3 regions of the Paenibacillus sp. CMAA1364 genome follow, and region 2 is predicted to be linked to each of the others. Evidence: riboswitches for the same ligand, from Rfam matches in the RefSeq annotation. Region 2 holds a riboswitch; each other region holds the start of a gene.
What was found. Region 2 has a riboswitch for cyclic di-AMP ahead of ACH8E3_RS11505 (hypothetical protein). Riboswitches for the same ligand answer to the same signal wherever they lie in the genome.

Region 1: another riboswitch for cyclic di-AMP. It lies ahead of ACH8E3_RS15510 (C40 family peptidase); the one in region 2 lies ahead of ACH8E3_RS11505 (hypothetical protein).
Region 3: another riboswitch for cyclic di-AMP. It lies ahead of ACH8E3_RS11975 (3D domain-containing protein); the one in region 2 lies ahead of ACH8E3_RS11505 (hypothetical protein).

The regions. Positions count from the first base shown of each region.
Region 1 covers NZ_JBITNB010000035.1:13,862-18,150, reverse strand. The annotation lists gene ACH8E3_RS15520 (M1 family metallopeptidase) at 1-1,126, shown strand, start outside; gene ACH8E3_RS15515 (hypothetical protein) at 1,138-1,962, shown strand; cyclic di-AMP (ydaO/yuaA leader) riboswitch at 2,166-2,304, shown strand; gene ACH8E3_RS15510 (C40 family peptidase) at 2,309-2,776, shown strand; cyclic di-AMP (ydaO/yuaA leader) riboswitch at 2,963-3,100, shown strand; gene ACH8E3_RS15505 (C40 family peptidase) at 3,104-3,577, shown strand; gene ACH8E3_RS15500 (GNAT family N-acetyltransferase) at 3,689-4,192, shown strand.
Region 2 covers NZ_JBITNB010000018.1:48,533-52,821, forward strand. The annotation lists gene ACH8E3_RS11495 (MTH1187 family thiamine-binding protein) at 160-462, shown strand; gene ACH8E3_RS11500 (hypothetical protein) at 609-1,439, shown strand; cyclic di-AMP (ydaO/yuaA leader) riboswitch at 1,732-1,928, shown strand; cyclic di-AMP (ydaO/yuaA leader) riboswitch at 1,957-2,140, shown strand; gene ACH8E3_RS11505 (hypothetical protein) at 2,265-2,660, shown strand; gene kdpF (K(+)-transporting ATPase subunit F) at 2,807-2,884, shown strand; gene kdpA (potassium-transporting ATPase subunit KdpA) at 2,934-4,289, shown strand, end outside.
Region 3 covers NZ_JBITNB010000020.1:11,389-15,677, forward strand. The annotation lists gene ACH8E3_RS11965 (HD domain-containing protein) at 1-723, shown strand, start outside; gene ACH8E3_RS11970 (TatD family hydrolase) at 812-1,582, shown strand; cyclic di-AMP (ydaO/yuaA leader) riboswitch at 1,783-1,995, shown strand; gene ACH8E3_RS11975 (3D domain-containing protein) at 2,256-3,413, shown strand; gene rnmV (ribonuclease M5) at 3,535-4,089, shown strand; gene rsmA (16S rRNA (adenine(1518)-N(6)/adenine(1519)-N(6))-dimethyltransferase RsmA) at 4,086-4,289, shown strand, end outside.

The DNA.
Region 1 (4,289 bases), on a different contig from region 2:
GTTCTACGCGGATGATGTACACGACTTCGCTTGGTCCGCCTCTCCTGACTTCATTGTAGCCGAGAAGCCCTTCTCTTCTCCTGAAGTACCTGGTGTTCGAATCAAGCTATATCTGGACCCTGCCCATAAAGATATGAAGGATCGCTATTTCTATGCTGCAGAGTCCGCCTTGAAGCACTTCAGCAAGTGGTATGGTCCTTATCCGTATTCCACCTTATCCATCGTTGTTCCACCCACATTGGGAAATGGTGCAGGCGGTATGGAGTATCCGACCCTCATTACAGCCTTCGGTGCGAAAGATGATTCACCCGGTTATGAGCTAGAGCGAACAGTTATTCATGAAATCGGACATCAATATTTCTATGGCATGATTGCAAGTAATGAATTCGAAGAAGCTTGGTTGGACGAAGGATTCACCTCATACGCAGAAGATCGACTTATGGAACAGGAATTCGGAATCGTTCCTAATCTCCCCATCCAAGCTACCATGATCTCTTCACCTGCATCCATGACACAAGAAGCTTGGAAATATGGATCGCAGAATAACTATGCTCAGAATGTCTATTATCGCGGAAAACTTGTGTTAAAGAGTATTGAGCGCCAAGTTGGTCAGCACAAGATGAATAGCATTATGATGACCTACGCCAAGAAGTATCGCTTCTCCCATCCTTCAACCCATGATTTCCAAAAGGTTGTAGAGCAAGTTACGCATAAATCATGGCAATCTTTCTTCGATCAATATGTCTATGGTAAACAAATGACAGACTTTGCTATTGATAGCGTTACAGTTCAGGAGTTAAGCCATACCTCGCAGAAGCAATATGAATCTAACGTTAGCTTGCGTAGGATTGGTGGTCAATATGCCAATATTCCGATACAGTTCACGTTTGCCGATGGTCACACCGTACACAAGACATGGAATGGAAAAGATGACACCATCCAATACAAGCTAAACTATAAGTCTCCCCTGTCTTGGGCTCAGATTGATCCAGATTATACACTTGTATTGGAGAATAAATATATGAACAACTATTTAAAGGCGGACATTGATACTGACAAGGTATCCCGCTTTAATATCAGTATTACCAAGCTTCTTGAGGTATGGCTTGGAAGTCTGTCTTGGTGAGGTGAACCATAGTGAGGACAAATATTGTTAATGGCTGGATAAGCTTAAAGAGTCAATTCTATGTTGTGATTATTCTATTTCTATATCAACTACTATTCAGTTACTTTTTGTACCGTTTAGTGAATTCAGTCGTAGTTCCTTTACTTCAGCGCTACCCAGATCCACCTCCCACGGAGTTGAGTCAGATTCTATTCTATGTTGAGGGGCAATTAAATCTCACGCACAGTCAAACCGTTCATAACTATATGTGGATTCTGCTAGGTATGTTACTATTCCGGATGGTTCTCACCCCTTTCATTCATTCGGGCATATTCTATGGACTGCATCAAGAACGTAAAGGTGAGAGCGGTCTTCACTTCTTTCAGGGTATGAGATTGTATGCTAAACCCATCATGTTATTCTACTGGATCGAAAGTATTCTGGTTCTAATTCCTGCATACTGGTTAATTCCTAAGTTATACACGACTATCCTAAGCGGATTCATGACACCGACTATTCTATTTCAAATTATACCCTATGTATTGGGATGGGCCATTTACCGATATGTCATTCATCAAATCATGCTGTTCATGCAATTTGGAATCACGGGTTCTGCAGATATCTTCTCCTCTACTAAGATTTGTTTGCGTAATGTTCTTCCCGTGATAGGGATCTCTCTCACTTTGGGTGCAGTCAGTTTAGTGTTCTTCTGTTTATTCACAGGTCTTTCACTTATATGGTCGGGACTGATTACTTTGATACTTCAACAGTCATACCCACTCATATCATCACTATTTAAATTTTGGCATATCTCTTCGCAATTTGATGTATGGTACTCCAAAATTCACATGAAATAAATGAATCCAATTATATTTGCTACCATCCTATTGTTATGGGAAGCCTTCCGCTCTTTCTTCCGAAAGAGCGGAAGGCTTATTGGCGTTTAGACACAAATACATTTGCTAAACTGTAGATGCTCTGTTAAGATATCACTAGTAACAACTTTGTAACCTTTAGAACGCATTATTACTTTCAGTTATCTAAACATTGTCACTTATTGGTGCATCATCAGCCGAATCCCTTAGCACCAGGGGGCGGGGGATCCAATTTCATGGGTGAATTGATCTCCAATCAGGAGATCATAGGGAACCTTCAACCGAATCCTTAAGCTAACCTCGCAGGCATTGGAAGGGGACAACGTAATTGAACAAGAAGTTAACAACAGGGGTATTGAGCTTGGCTCTTGCTTTAACCATTGGAACAGGTAGCGCATTTGCAGATTCAACGATGGACTCCGTAATTGATCGTACGATAGGTGTAAGTTATAAGACCGGTGGAACAACGACCAACGGATTTGATTGCTCTGGATTTACTCGCTATGTATTCCTGAAATTAGGTGTCACATTACCTCGTCAATCCTCAGCACAGTTCAAGACTGGTACGGCCGTATCACGCAATGAGATGAGACCTGGAGATCTAGTATTCTTTAATACTTCTGGAAAGGGAGTATCTCATGTTGGAGTATTCGTGGGTAATGGAAAGTTCGCACACTCCTCTAGTTCACGTGGAGTTATGATCAGTCCCCTCAATCAAAGTTATTACGCTAAGCGGTATGTGGGTGCTAAGCGCGTCATGAGCACGGCTAAATATCAAGCCACGGCTTACAATTAAATATAAGAAATGCCATCATAGGACTTAAAAAGGAGACTGTATCTCTTTTTTAAGTCTTTTTCGTAAGAAAATGAGATTATTCACCCTAAATATGAAAGAATCAATTGCCAAATTTACAATCCTTTGCTACAATAAGTCCAGTAACTACATAGTAACAATTTTGTAATCATATTTGTAACATATATGTTAACTACAAAGCCGAATTCCCGACATACTGGGAAGTGGGGGAACCGTCTTGGGTGAATTGATCTTGCAACAGAGGGATCATAGGGAACCTTCAACCGAATCCTTAAGCTAACCTCGCAGGCACCGGAAGGAGTTATTTTTTTGAAGAAGAAATTATTATCAGTTGCGCTAGGAATGACTTTATTACTCTCCGTTGGAACTGGAAGCGCTTTTGCAGATTCAAAGCTAGATGCAACGATTAAGCCTACGATTGGTACAGCGTACAAAAGTGCTGGCGTAAGCACTAGTGGCTTCGATTGTTCAGGATTTACTATGTATATTTTTGATAAGCTTGGCATTGACTTGCCTCGTCAGTCGAGTTCTCAATTTGCAACAGGGACATCTGTCTCGCGTAGTGATCTAAGAGAAGGTGATCTTGTCTTCTTTAGCCTTAACGGAAGAGGCACGGTATCACATGTAGGAATTTACGTAGGTGATGACAAGTTTGCACACGCATCTTCATCTAAAGGTGTTATTATTAACTCACTTAGCCAAGCCTATTACACAAAAGGTTACGTCGGTGCTAAAAGAATTATGAGCGATGATACTCATGCATCTGTTTCTCTTAATAATTAAACAATTATTCACTTTATTAAACCTACAGTGGGGATTTCTTTTCAATCTCCCTGTAGGTTTTTTCATGATTTGATAGATGAATAGCATATATTCTATACAGAAAGGAAACGAATGATGATTCTACCCCAATTAAAGGTTACAACTATGGAGATTGATCATGCCCGCGCCATATGCAGTTGGATCCACCCTTCCCCTTATGATATCTATGGTTGGATGCCTTGGGAGCAGATGGAGGCGTTAGGGATTGAGTTCGGTGACCCCACTATTCGTGAAACACAATATGCTTCAATTACGAATGAACATGGCGAACTCTACGGATTTGCTCAATTTTTTAGATTAGAGGGTGTTATCCGATTGGGTATTTGTCTACGTCCTGATTTATGTGGTCTGGGTTTAGGGAAATCCGTTGTACACTCTATCGTTCAAGAAGCCATACGACGGTGCCCTAATGATGAAATTGACTTAGAGGTACTTACTTGGAACAACCGTGCCATTAAAGTGTATCTACAGTCAGGATTTGAAATTACGGATACCTATGAGCGAGTTACACCCACTGGCATGCAGCCTTTTTATTGCATGGTTTATAGACCAACCAGTAATCTCTATGATAATTAGCACATCTTTATGGAGGAATATAATATTCACTGGATTTTTTGTTTCTTTTTTGACACAATAGCTATGATGTCTGTTCCCTATCCGTTATAATAAGATT
Region 2 (4,289 bases):
ATGAATTAATGAAATCCATTCTTGAAAGCGGTGTGAAAACTTTGCCATCCCTTCTACGACTTACATTAGCGAACATAAATGAAAATTCTATGGTATATTTTATGAAAAGGGTATGAAATGGTTACAATAGATCAAGAAATGATAGAGGAGGAAGTCCATTTGGCAATTGCAGAGGTAACGGTTATTCCAATAGGAACACAAACGACGAGTCTTAGTGCTTATGTTGCGGACATGCAGCGGGTTCTGAAAGATCAGGAAGGCATAACGTATCAACTCACTTCCATGAGTACCATTATTGAAGGACCTCTTGAATTAGTGTGGCGTGCTATTGCTGCATTACATGAATCACCATTTCTATCGGGAGCACAACGAGTCTCTACATCTGTGAAGTTGGATGACCGTCGAGACAAGGCTTCTTCTAGTGCACAAAAGTTGAATTCAGTGTTGGATAAATTGAAATAAGTCACAAGAAGAACATTCTATATTTCGTTATTGTACTGTCCCCCGACTAAAGTCCAGTATTTGACTAGTCTGTAGATTGATTCTATTGATTATCTAATGAAGTATAATGATGGAATAATATAACACTGAATTGGGGGTTCGTAGATATGCGTAGAATACAGAAATCAGTCATAGCGGTTGTGGCACTATCGGTCCTATTACTTGTTGGATGCAACGATGATATGGGGAATAAAGTCTCTGATTGGTCTAAGGAGTTAACGAAAGACGGCATACATAAAGAAATCTCACGCACAGAAGGGGTAGGTTCCGCAACGGAATTGATTCTGAAAAATGAGGTTGGTAGCATTGAAGTAACAGCGACTACAGGTGACCAGATGAAAGTGATCGCAACGCTCTTATTTCCGAATAAGCCTTCACACGAATCCAAATATGATGAGATTATTAGTCAGACAGAGATCTCGGTAATTACACAAGGGGACCAAATAAAAGTTAGTGCACACCCCAAAGGTAAGGAGAAAATGGAAATGTGGAAATGGGTGAAAGAGGAATACGGCCTCATCAAATTTACGATTAATTACAAGGTTGAATTACCTGAAACCGTAGATCATTTTAATATCGGAAGTAACGTAGGTGAAATCAAGCTTCATAATCTAACGGGAACCTATGATATTCATAATGATGTAGGCACGATTGATATTGATGGAGCACATATTGTTGGGAAATCCACAATCACATCTAATGTTGGCAGTGTTGTTGTGGGAATTCAGCAAATGGATAGCAAGAGCACCCTGAGCGCAAAGACGGACGTTGGAAGTATTAAGGCAATCCTAGCTGAGCAACTAAAATGTACAATCGAAGCGAAAAGCGATGTTGGTCAAGTGGTTGGAGCACCCAAAGGAAAAAGTGAGCGGAATGGGGGCGGGCCATTATTATCACTGACGTCGAGTGTGGGGGCTGTCACGGTGGAGAATCCTTAATTCGTCTAGATTGACTACAAGCCCACTCGTGAAGATAGGTATACAATTATATAGGGTGGCCACTTTACTGTGGCACCCTTTTTGTGTTGCAATCATCAAAAATATGAATATATTTACAAGAAACCGAGATATAGCGAGTATGAATGACTTGGATAGAGATAGTTGAATTTGTAATCGCTATTATCAATCTACACGCTACTTATTCCCTTCTAGAAAGGCATTGAGTCACCTTTACGGGTGATCGCGACGGGTGTAATATTCATATTGAAATAGAGATTGGTAATAAATTCAATCGTTAATGCGGCTGAATTTCCGTCATTTGATGGAGAACGGAGGAACCAAAAGTGGTTATCTTTATTCGGTGTGAGAGTCGAATTTAGGTAGCTACAGGGGTGAATCCTTGTGGGGACCATGAAGTCTTCACGAGGTAGAGCGACTCTCACCGCTCGAATCCGACAGCTAACTTCGTAAGCAAAAGGTTGAGAGTGAAATGTGATATGTAAATGTTATTGAGATATGGTCTTGAACGCTGAATTCAGTGTAACTACTGAAACGGGGGAACCAATCGGAAATATCTGCTGTGGATACAACGGATAGTTCTATGGGGTGAATTTCTTGAGTGTGTGTTAAATGACTTGAGAATAGGGCGACTTCCTCGCCCGAATCCGACAGCTAACCTCGTAAGCGTACAGGGAGAGGCAGCAAACCGCCTTCTGGCTGGTTCATGTTTTATTTAATCATGAACTTACGAAGAAGCTCTGGGAAAAGCACCTTTTCACTGAGCTTCTTTTTTGTTGCCTTTAAAATGTATGGGAGGCTCTGGGTATGGACGATGTGAGCATTATGGTAGTTGCTCCTAATGAGGATGGGCTTAAATTTATAATCCACTTAATGGATATGAAAAGGAAATTCGTAGTTTTAACAAACAGTCGTGTAGAAGAACAGAAATTTCGGAACATGGGTGTAGAGAACGTTATACGTATTGATACCTTTAAAACGAATAGATGGGTCATCCCGCAGGTTGACGTGGGAAGAATCTATATTTTTGAGAGTAGTCTTAACTTGAGTTGTCGTTACCTTCAGATTTGCCGCCCGTGGACCTCTCAAGCGATTTGCATCGTCACTCGATATTGGAACCCACGTGGTATATACAGAGGGTTGGGTGCAGATCATGTCATTTACACGAAAAATGGGGATGTTGGATTTCTAACAGAGAAATAAAATGAAGGAACAGAATCGGTATAAGAAAGGGGCATACCCATAATGATGGATGTTTACATGGTCATTACTTTAGTCAGTAGCTTCGGTTTATTGTTGTTATTCACACATTGGTGCGAACAGCAGGTAGATAGGGGGAGAGGGGAGCAATGATTATTCTGATTCCGTTGATGATAGTCATCTTCATCTACCTCATTTATGCGTTGATCAATCCAGAAAAATTCTAGACAAGATTCATTATATGAAGAGTTCACCCCTTTAAGGAGGATATAAAGCATGGACTTACTGCAAATAGGAATTGTGATTGTTGTGCTAATACTGCTGGTAAAGCCGGTAGGTACTTATATGTTTCATGTATTCTCCAATGAACCCAATCGCACGGATAACATATTTGGTTCTATTGAACGTGGTATTTACAAGATCATCGGTTTGAGAAACCGTAACAGCATGAATTGGAAACAATACGCACTGAGTGTAATGGCTACTAATGCAGTATTAGTGTTCCTTGGTTACTTCATTCTCCGTCTGCAAGGATGGCTACCAGGAAATCCGTCGGGCAATACGAATATGGAAGCATCGCTTGCTCTGAATACGATCATTAGCTTTATGACCAACACCAATCTTCAGCATTACAGTGGTGAGAGTGGTCTGACGTATTTCACACAAATGGCCATCATTACAATGATGATGTTCACTTCGGCAGCGTCGGGAGCTGCGATTGCAGTCTGCTTTATTCGAGGAATTACTCAACATGCGAAAGGTGTAGGTAACTTCTTCGAGGATTTCGTCAAAGCCATTATTCGTATCTATCTGCCATTAGCACTTCTTGTTACGATCGTATTAGTGGGCTTAAGAGTACCACAGACATTTGAGCCAACAGCTTCGATAACAACGCTTGAGGGGGTAACGCAACAAATCGCGATGGGCCCAATCGCGTCACTGGAATCCATTAAACATCTTGGAACAAACGGTGGTGGATTCTTTGGAGTCAACTCGTCCCATCCATTTGAGAACCCCAGTCCATTAACGAATGTTATTGAAATCTTAAGTATGTGGGTTTTAGCGGCATCGTTACCGTATATGTTCGGACTGTTTGCAAAGAACAAGAAACAAGGATGGGTTATATTCTCATCTATGATGATTCTATTCATGATTCTATTAAGCGTTAGTTATATATCCGAAAAGACGGGTAATCCAGCGATTAATGCATTAGGTATTGATTCTTCGCAAGGGAGTATGGAAGGAAAAGAGGTCCGTTTCGGTATTGCACAATCGACGTTATTCTCTACTGTTACCACGTCAGCAACTACGGGATCGGTCAACAATATGCATGACACATTAACACCTATGGGTGGATTGGCAGCACTGGCGGGCATGATGCTGAATGTCGTGTTTGGTGGTAAGGGTGTTGGACTTGTGAACATGCTTATGTACGCTATATTAGCGGTCTTTATTTGTGGACTTATGGTAGGGAGAACGCCAGAGTTCTTAGGTCGTAAAATTGAGGCGAAGGAAATGAAGTTAATCGCACTCGTTATACTGGTACATCCGTTTATTATTTTAGTACCTACGGCGATCTCCTTTATGACCCCATTGGGATATGGCTCCATCAGTAATCCAGGATTCCATGGT
Region 3 (4,289 bases), on a different contig from region 2:
GATATCGATCGGATCATAAGAATGTTAAGACCCTATCATGGAAGAATTGTCGTGAAGGAATCAGGAATGCATGCTGTTGAGGATTACTTAATGGCAAGGTATCAAATGTATTGGCAGGTGTACTTCCATCCCGTAACGCGAAGTTCTGAGATTATTCTAAGGCTTATTTTTAAAAGAGCTAAGGAATTGTATATAGAAGGTTATCACTTTGAATTTATGCTTCAACCATTTATCTGTTTGTTCAAGGGGGAAGTTACAGTAGAGCAGTATTTGAAATTAGATGAAGCTCTCATTCAGACTGCATTTATGCAGTGGACGACAGAGAAGGACAAGGTACTAAGCGAGCTTTGCTGTCGATTTATGCATCGCAAATTATATAAATATATTGAATTAGAACCACATGATAGAGATATGGTTCCTGAAATCTATGATCAATTTCATCGCAATGGTCTTAACCCAGAATATGACCTTATTATTGATTCTCCTAGCGATCTTCCGTATGATGTATTTCACTCCGGTGATGAAGTTAGTCAAAAGCAAATCTTATTGTTGAACCGGCAAGAGAAGCTAATGGAGATTTCGGAGGTATCTGACATTGTACGATCTATCAGTGGCCTCCAACGTGGTAAGTTTCGCTTGTATTATCCTGAACAGAAGGTTAAGAACGTATTAACAGCATTTACGCCTTCTGTTGCTCGTCTATTCATGGATTATACCAAGTGAAGTAATAACGGTATTCTGATAGAACCTCTTGAACCTACTAGCGGTTTATCTAGCAGTAAAACTACGATGACAAAAGGGAGTTAATATCATGATGTTATTCGACACACATACGCATCTCGATGCACCGGAATTTGACGAAGACCGCGATGAGGTAATTGCACGCGCAGTAGAAGATGGCGTTGGTAAGATGGTCAATATCGGTTTTAATAGAGAAACCATTCCATCCACGATGCAATTGGCTGAGAAGTATGACTTTATCTATGCGGCAGTAGGGTTCCACCCCGTTGATGCCATAACGATGACGGATGAAGATCTGGCATGGGTCGCATCACTATGCCAACATGAGAAGGTCGTGGCTATTGGAGAGATTGGGCTCGACTATCATTGGGATACATCACCAAAAGATGTACAGCAGAAGGTTCTTCGTCAGCAAATTGCACTTGCCCGCGAAATGAAGATGCCCATCGTGATTCATAATCGGGATGCACATGAAGATATCGTTAGAATTCTAAAAGAGGAAAAGGCACATGAGGTTGGTGGAATTATGCACTCTTTCTCTGGTAGTTGGGAGACTGCAAAGATGTGTCTTCATATGGGATTCCATTTGTCATTTGGCGGACCTATAACATTCAAGAATGCGAAACAACCTAAAGAGGTATTAGCTCAGGTACCGATGGATCGATTATTAATCGAAACAGACTCCCCATACCTTACACCACACCCATTTCGTGGAAAGAGGAATGAATCCTCTCATGTGAAGTTAGTGGCAGAGGCTGCGGCTCAAATTAAAGGCATAGAAATCGATGAATTAGCTCAAATAACCACCAAAAATGCCCTGTATTTATTTGGTATAACGTGAATAGCAGAGCAAATGGTACGAAAGAGTGAGATTAAGCTACTTAATCATGAGTTATGATTAAGTAGTGATGGAATATTACAAAGTTTTAACCATTTATACAGTTATTTGTGGTTGAATGCTCCTTTACAATATGTATCAAAACGCGATATCATCTTTTCAGTGATGTAAGCTAGTCAATTTAGTTAGCTTATTATTTTCATGAATCAGTCTCGCTTAATCTCCTGATTGTTGGAGAACGGGGGAACCAATATGATATATCCATCATGTAAAGGATATAAATCGTATTTGATTTCTTTTATTGAGTCTTTGGGGTGAATTCAAGGGCATCCGCCATGAGCGAATGACCTGAGATAGGGCAACTCTCTTTTGCCCAAACCCGACAGCTAACCCCGTCAGCGCAATGAAGAGAGGCCAACTCGTGCAGATAGTTCCCTTATTCATACAATGGGAAGCCGCGAAGGAGTTCCTCTAACTCTTTCTTTAGGCTTCTTTTATTTTTGAATAAAGACAATTTTGTCATCATACTCTTATGTAGGGGGTGACAACGGGACGAGAAGACTGGTTCATGATGCAGGATGGATATTGCTCTAGTATCCTGTAAAAATTTATTTTAGTCGCGTCAATTACACATCAGCTTTATTTCAGACGGCGGGCTATGAAGGAGGATCGGATAGTGGGCATTTTCAAGAACCAGACCCATGATTCATCATCATCCAGCATGACTTATGCACCACGTTGGAAGTATGAAAGTTTGAGTAAGATCTCTGTTGCTGCTATTGTATTAATCGCAATAACCCTGACTGTTCTATTAATTGTTAGTATTCAAGGGCGTAAACAAGTGTACTTGGTGATGGATGGGCAAGTGAATGTCATTGAGACCCAACATGCTATGTTACAGGAAATGTTGAATGAACAAGCTATCATGTTAAGACCGGAAGATAATGTATCCATGGCACTAGATAATAAGATTAAAGATGGCGATAAGATTCATATTCAACGTGCACTTGCGGTCAATATTACTGCTGATGGTCAGTCAGTCAATACGTTTACAACACAAGGGACCGTTAACGATACCATTAAACAACTAGGTATTACACTAGATGAGCACGATAAAATATTTCCTGATTTAAACACAAAGATTACAGATAAGTTGGACATTAGAATTGTTCGGATTAATAAACAGATGGTTGAGCGTGTGGAGACTATTCCTTTCCAGGTGATTAAGACTTCCGATCCCTCGATCATGAAGGGAAATGTCAAGATCGTACAGAATGGACAATCTGGGGCAATCGTACAACATATCGAGAAAATATATGAAGATGGACAATTTGTAACGATGAGTCTAGTCAATAAAGAAGTACGAAATAAAGTTCAAGATAAAGTCGTTGCTGTTGGCACCAAGGTTGAAGCACCTAAGCCCAAGCCCGCACCAGTTATTTTGGCCAGTGCAAAAAGCAGCAGTAAGCCAGAGATTGCTAATGTGAATAATCGAACCAGTAAAGCTGGTGTTGATTTTACGTATAAAAAGGTGCTGAAGAATGTATCTATGACCGCATACTCTTCAGAGGAGCCTGGTATTGGAACTCGCACCGCCTCGGGTACACGAGTAACCGAAGGACGTACGATTGCTGTAGATAAGAACGTTATTCCTATGGGCTGGTGGGTATATATCGAAGGAATAGGATTCCGTCGTGCAGAAGATACCGGTGGAGCAATCAAAGGTAACAAGATTGATGTGTACTATGATTCTTTACAGAATGCACGTAATTTCGGACGTAAGAATGGTAGAACGGTATATGTTATCGGACCGGTTAAGCCTCAATTGAACTAATATAATTTACAACAGCTTGCTATTCCTATACTATTAAGGACATATGGACGTCATAATAAAGAAGGGGATTTATCCTCTTCTTTTTGCTGTTGTTATTCCGGCACTGAAGGGAAGTATCGTTATGATCAAGGAAGTTATTGTAGTTGAGGGTCGGGATGATACGACAGCCATTAAGAGGGCGGTAGAAGCCGATACAATTGAGACAGGTGGTTCAGCGCTTAATGCACGTACCATACAACGAATTGCATTAGCCCAAGAGCGTAGAGGGGTTATTATATTTACCGATCCTGACCATGCAGGCGAACGAATCCGCAAAATGATTACCAACAAGGTACCTGGGTGCAAACATGCCTTTATCCCTGAAGTGGATGCAACGCGTAAAGGAGATATCGGGGTAGAGAATGCATCTCCTGAAGCTATAAGGCATGCCTTAGAACGTGTTCACACCTCCTATGAAGGTGTACCAAGTATGATCGATATGGAGGATCTCATAGAAGCGGGACTCATGGTTCATTCTGATGCGGCAAATCGTAGAATGGAAATGGGTAATATACTGGGCATTGGTTACTGTAATGGTAAGCAATTTCTAAAGCGACTAGCGATCTTCCAAATTACGCGTGATGAATTCGTTAGTGCTCTCGCCCAAATTGAAGAGGAAGGATTAAATACCAAATGAATGAAATAGATAGCATTGCCACACCCAAAAGAACAAAAGATATTATTAAGCGCCATGGTTTCTCTTTTAAGAAGAGCTTAGGTCAGAACTTTCTTATTGATCAGAATATTCTGAATAAAATTGTTGAAGCAGCAGATTTAGATAAGTCCAAAGGGGCATTAGAGATAGGGCCTGGCATCGGTGCTCTTACCGAAAGGCTT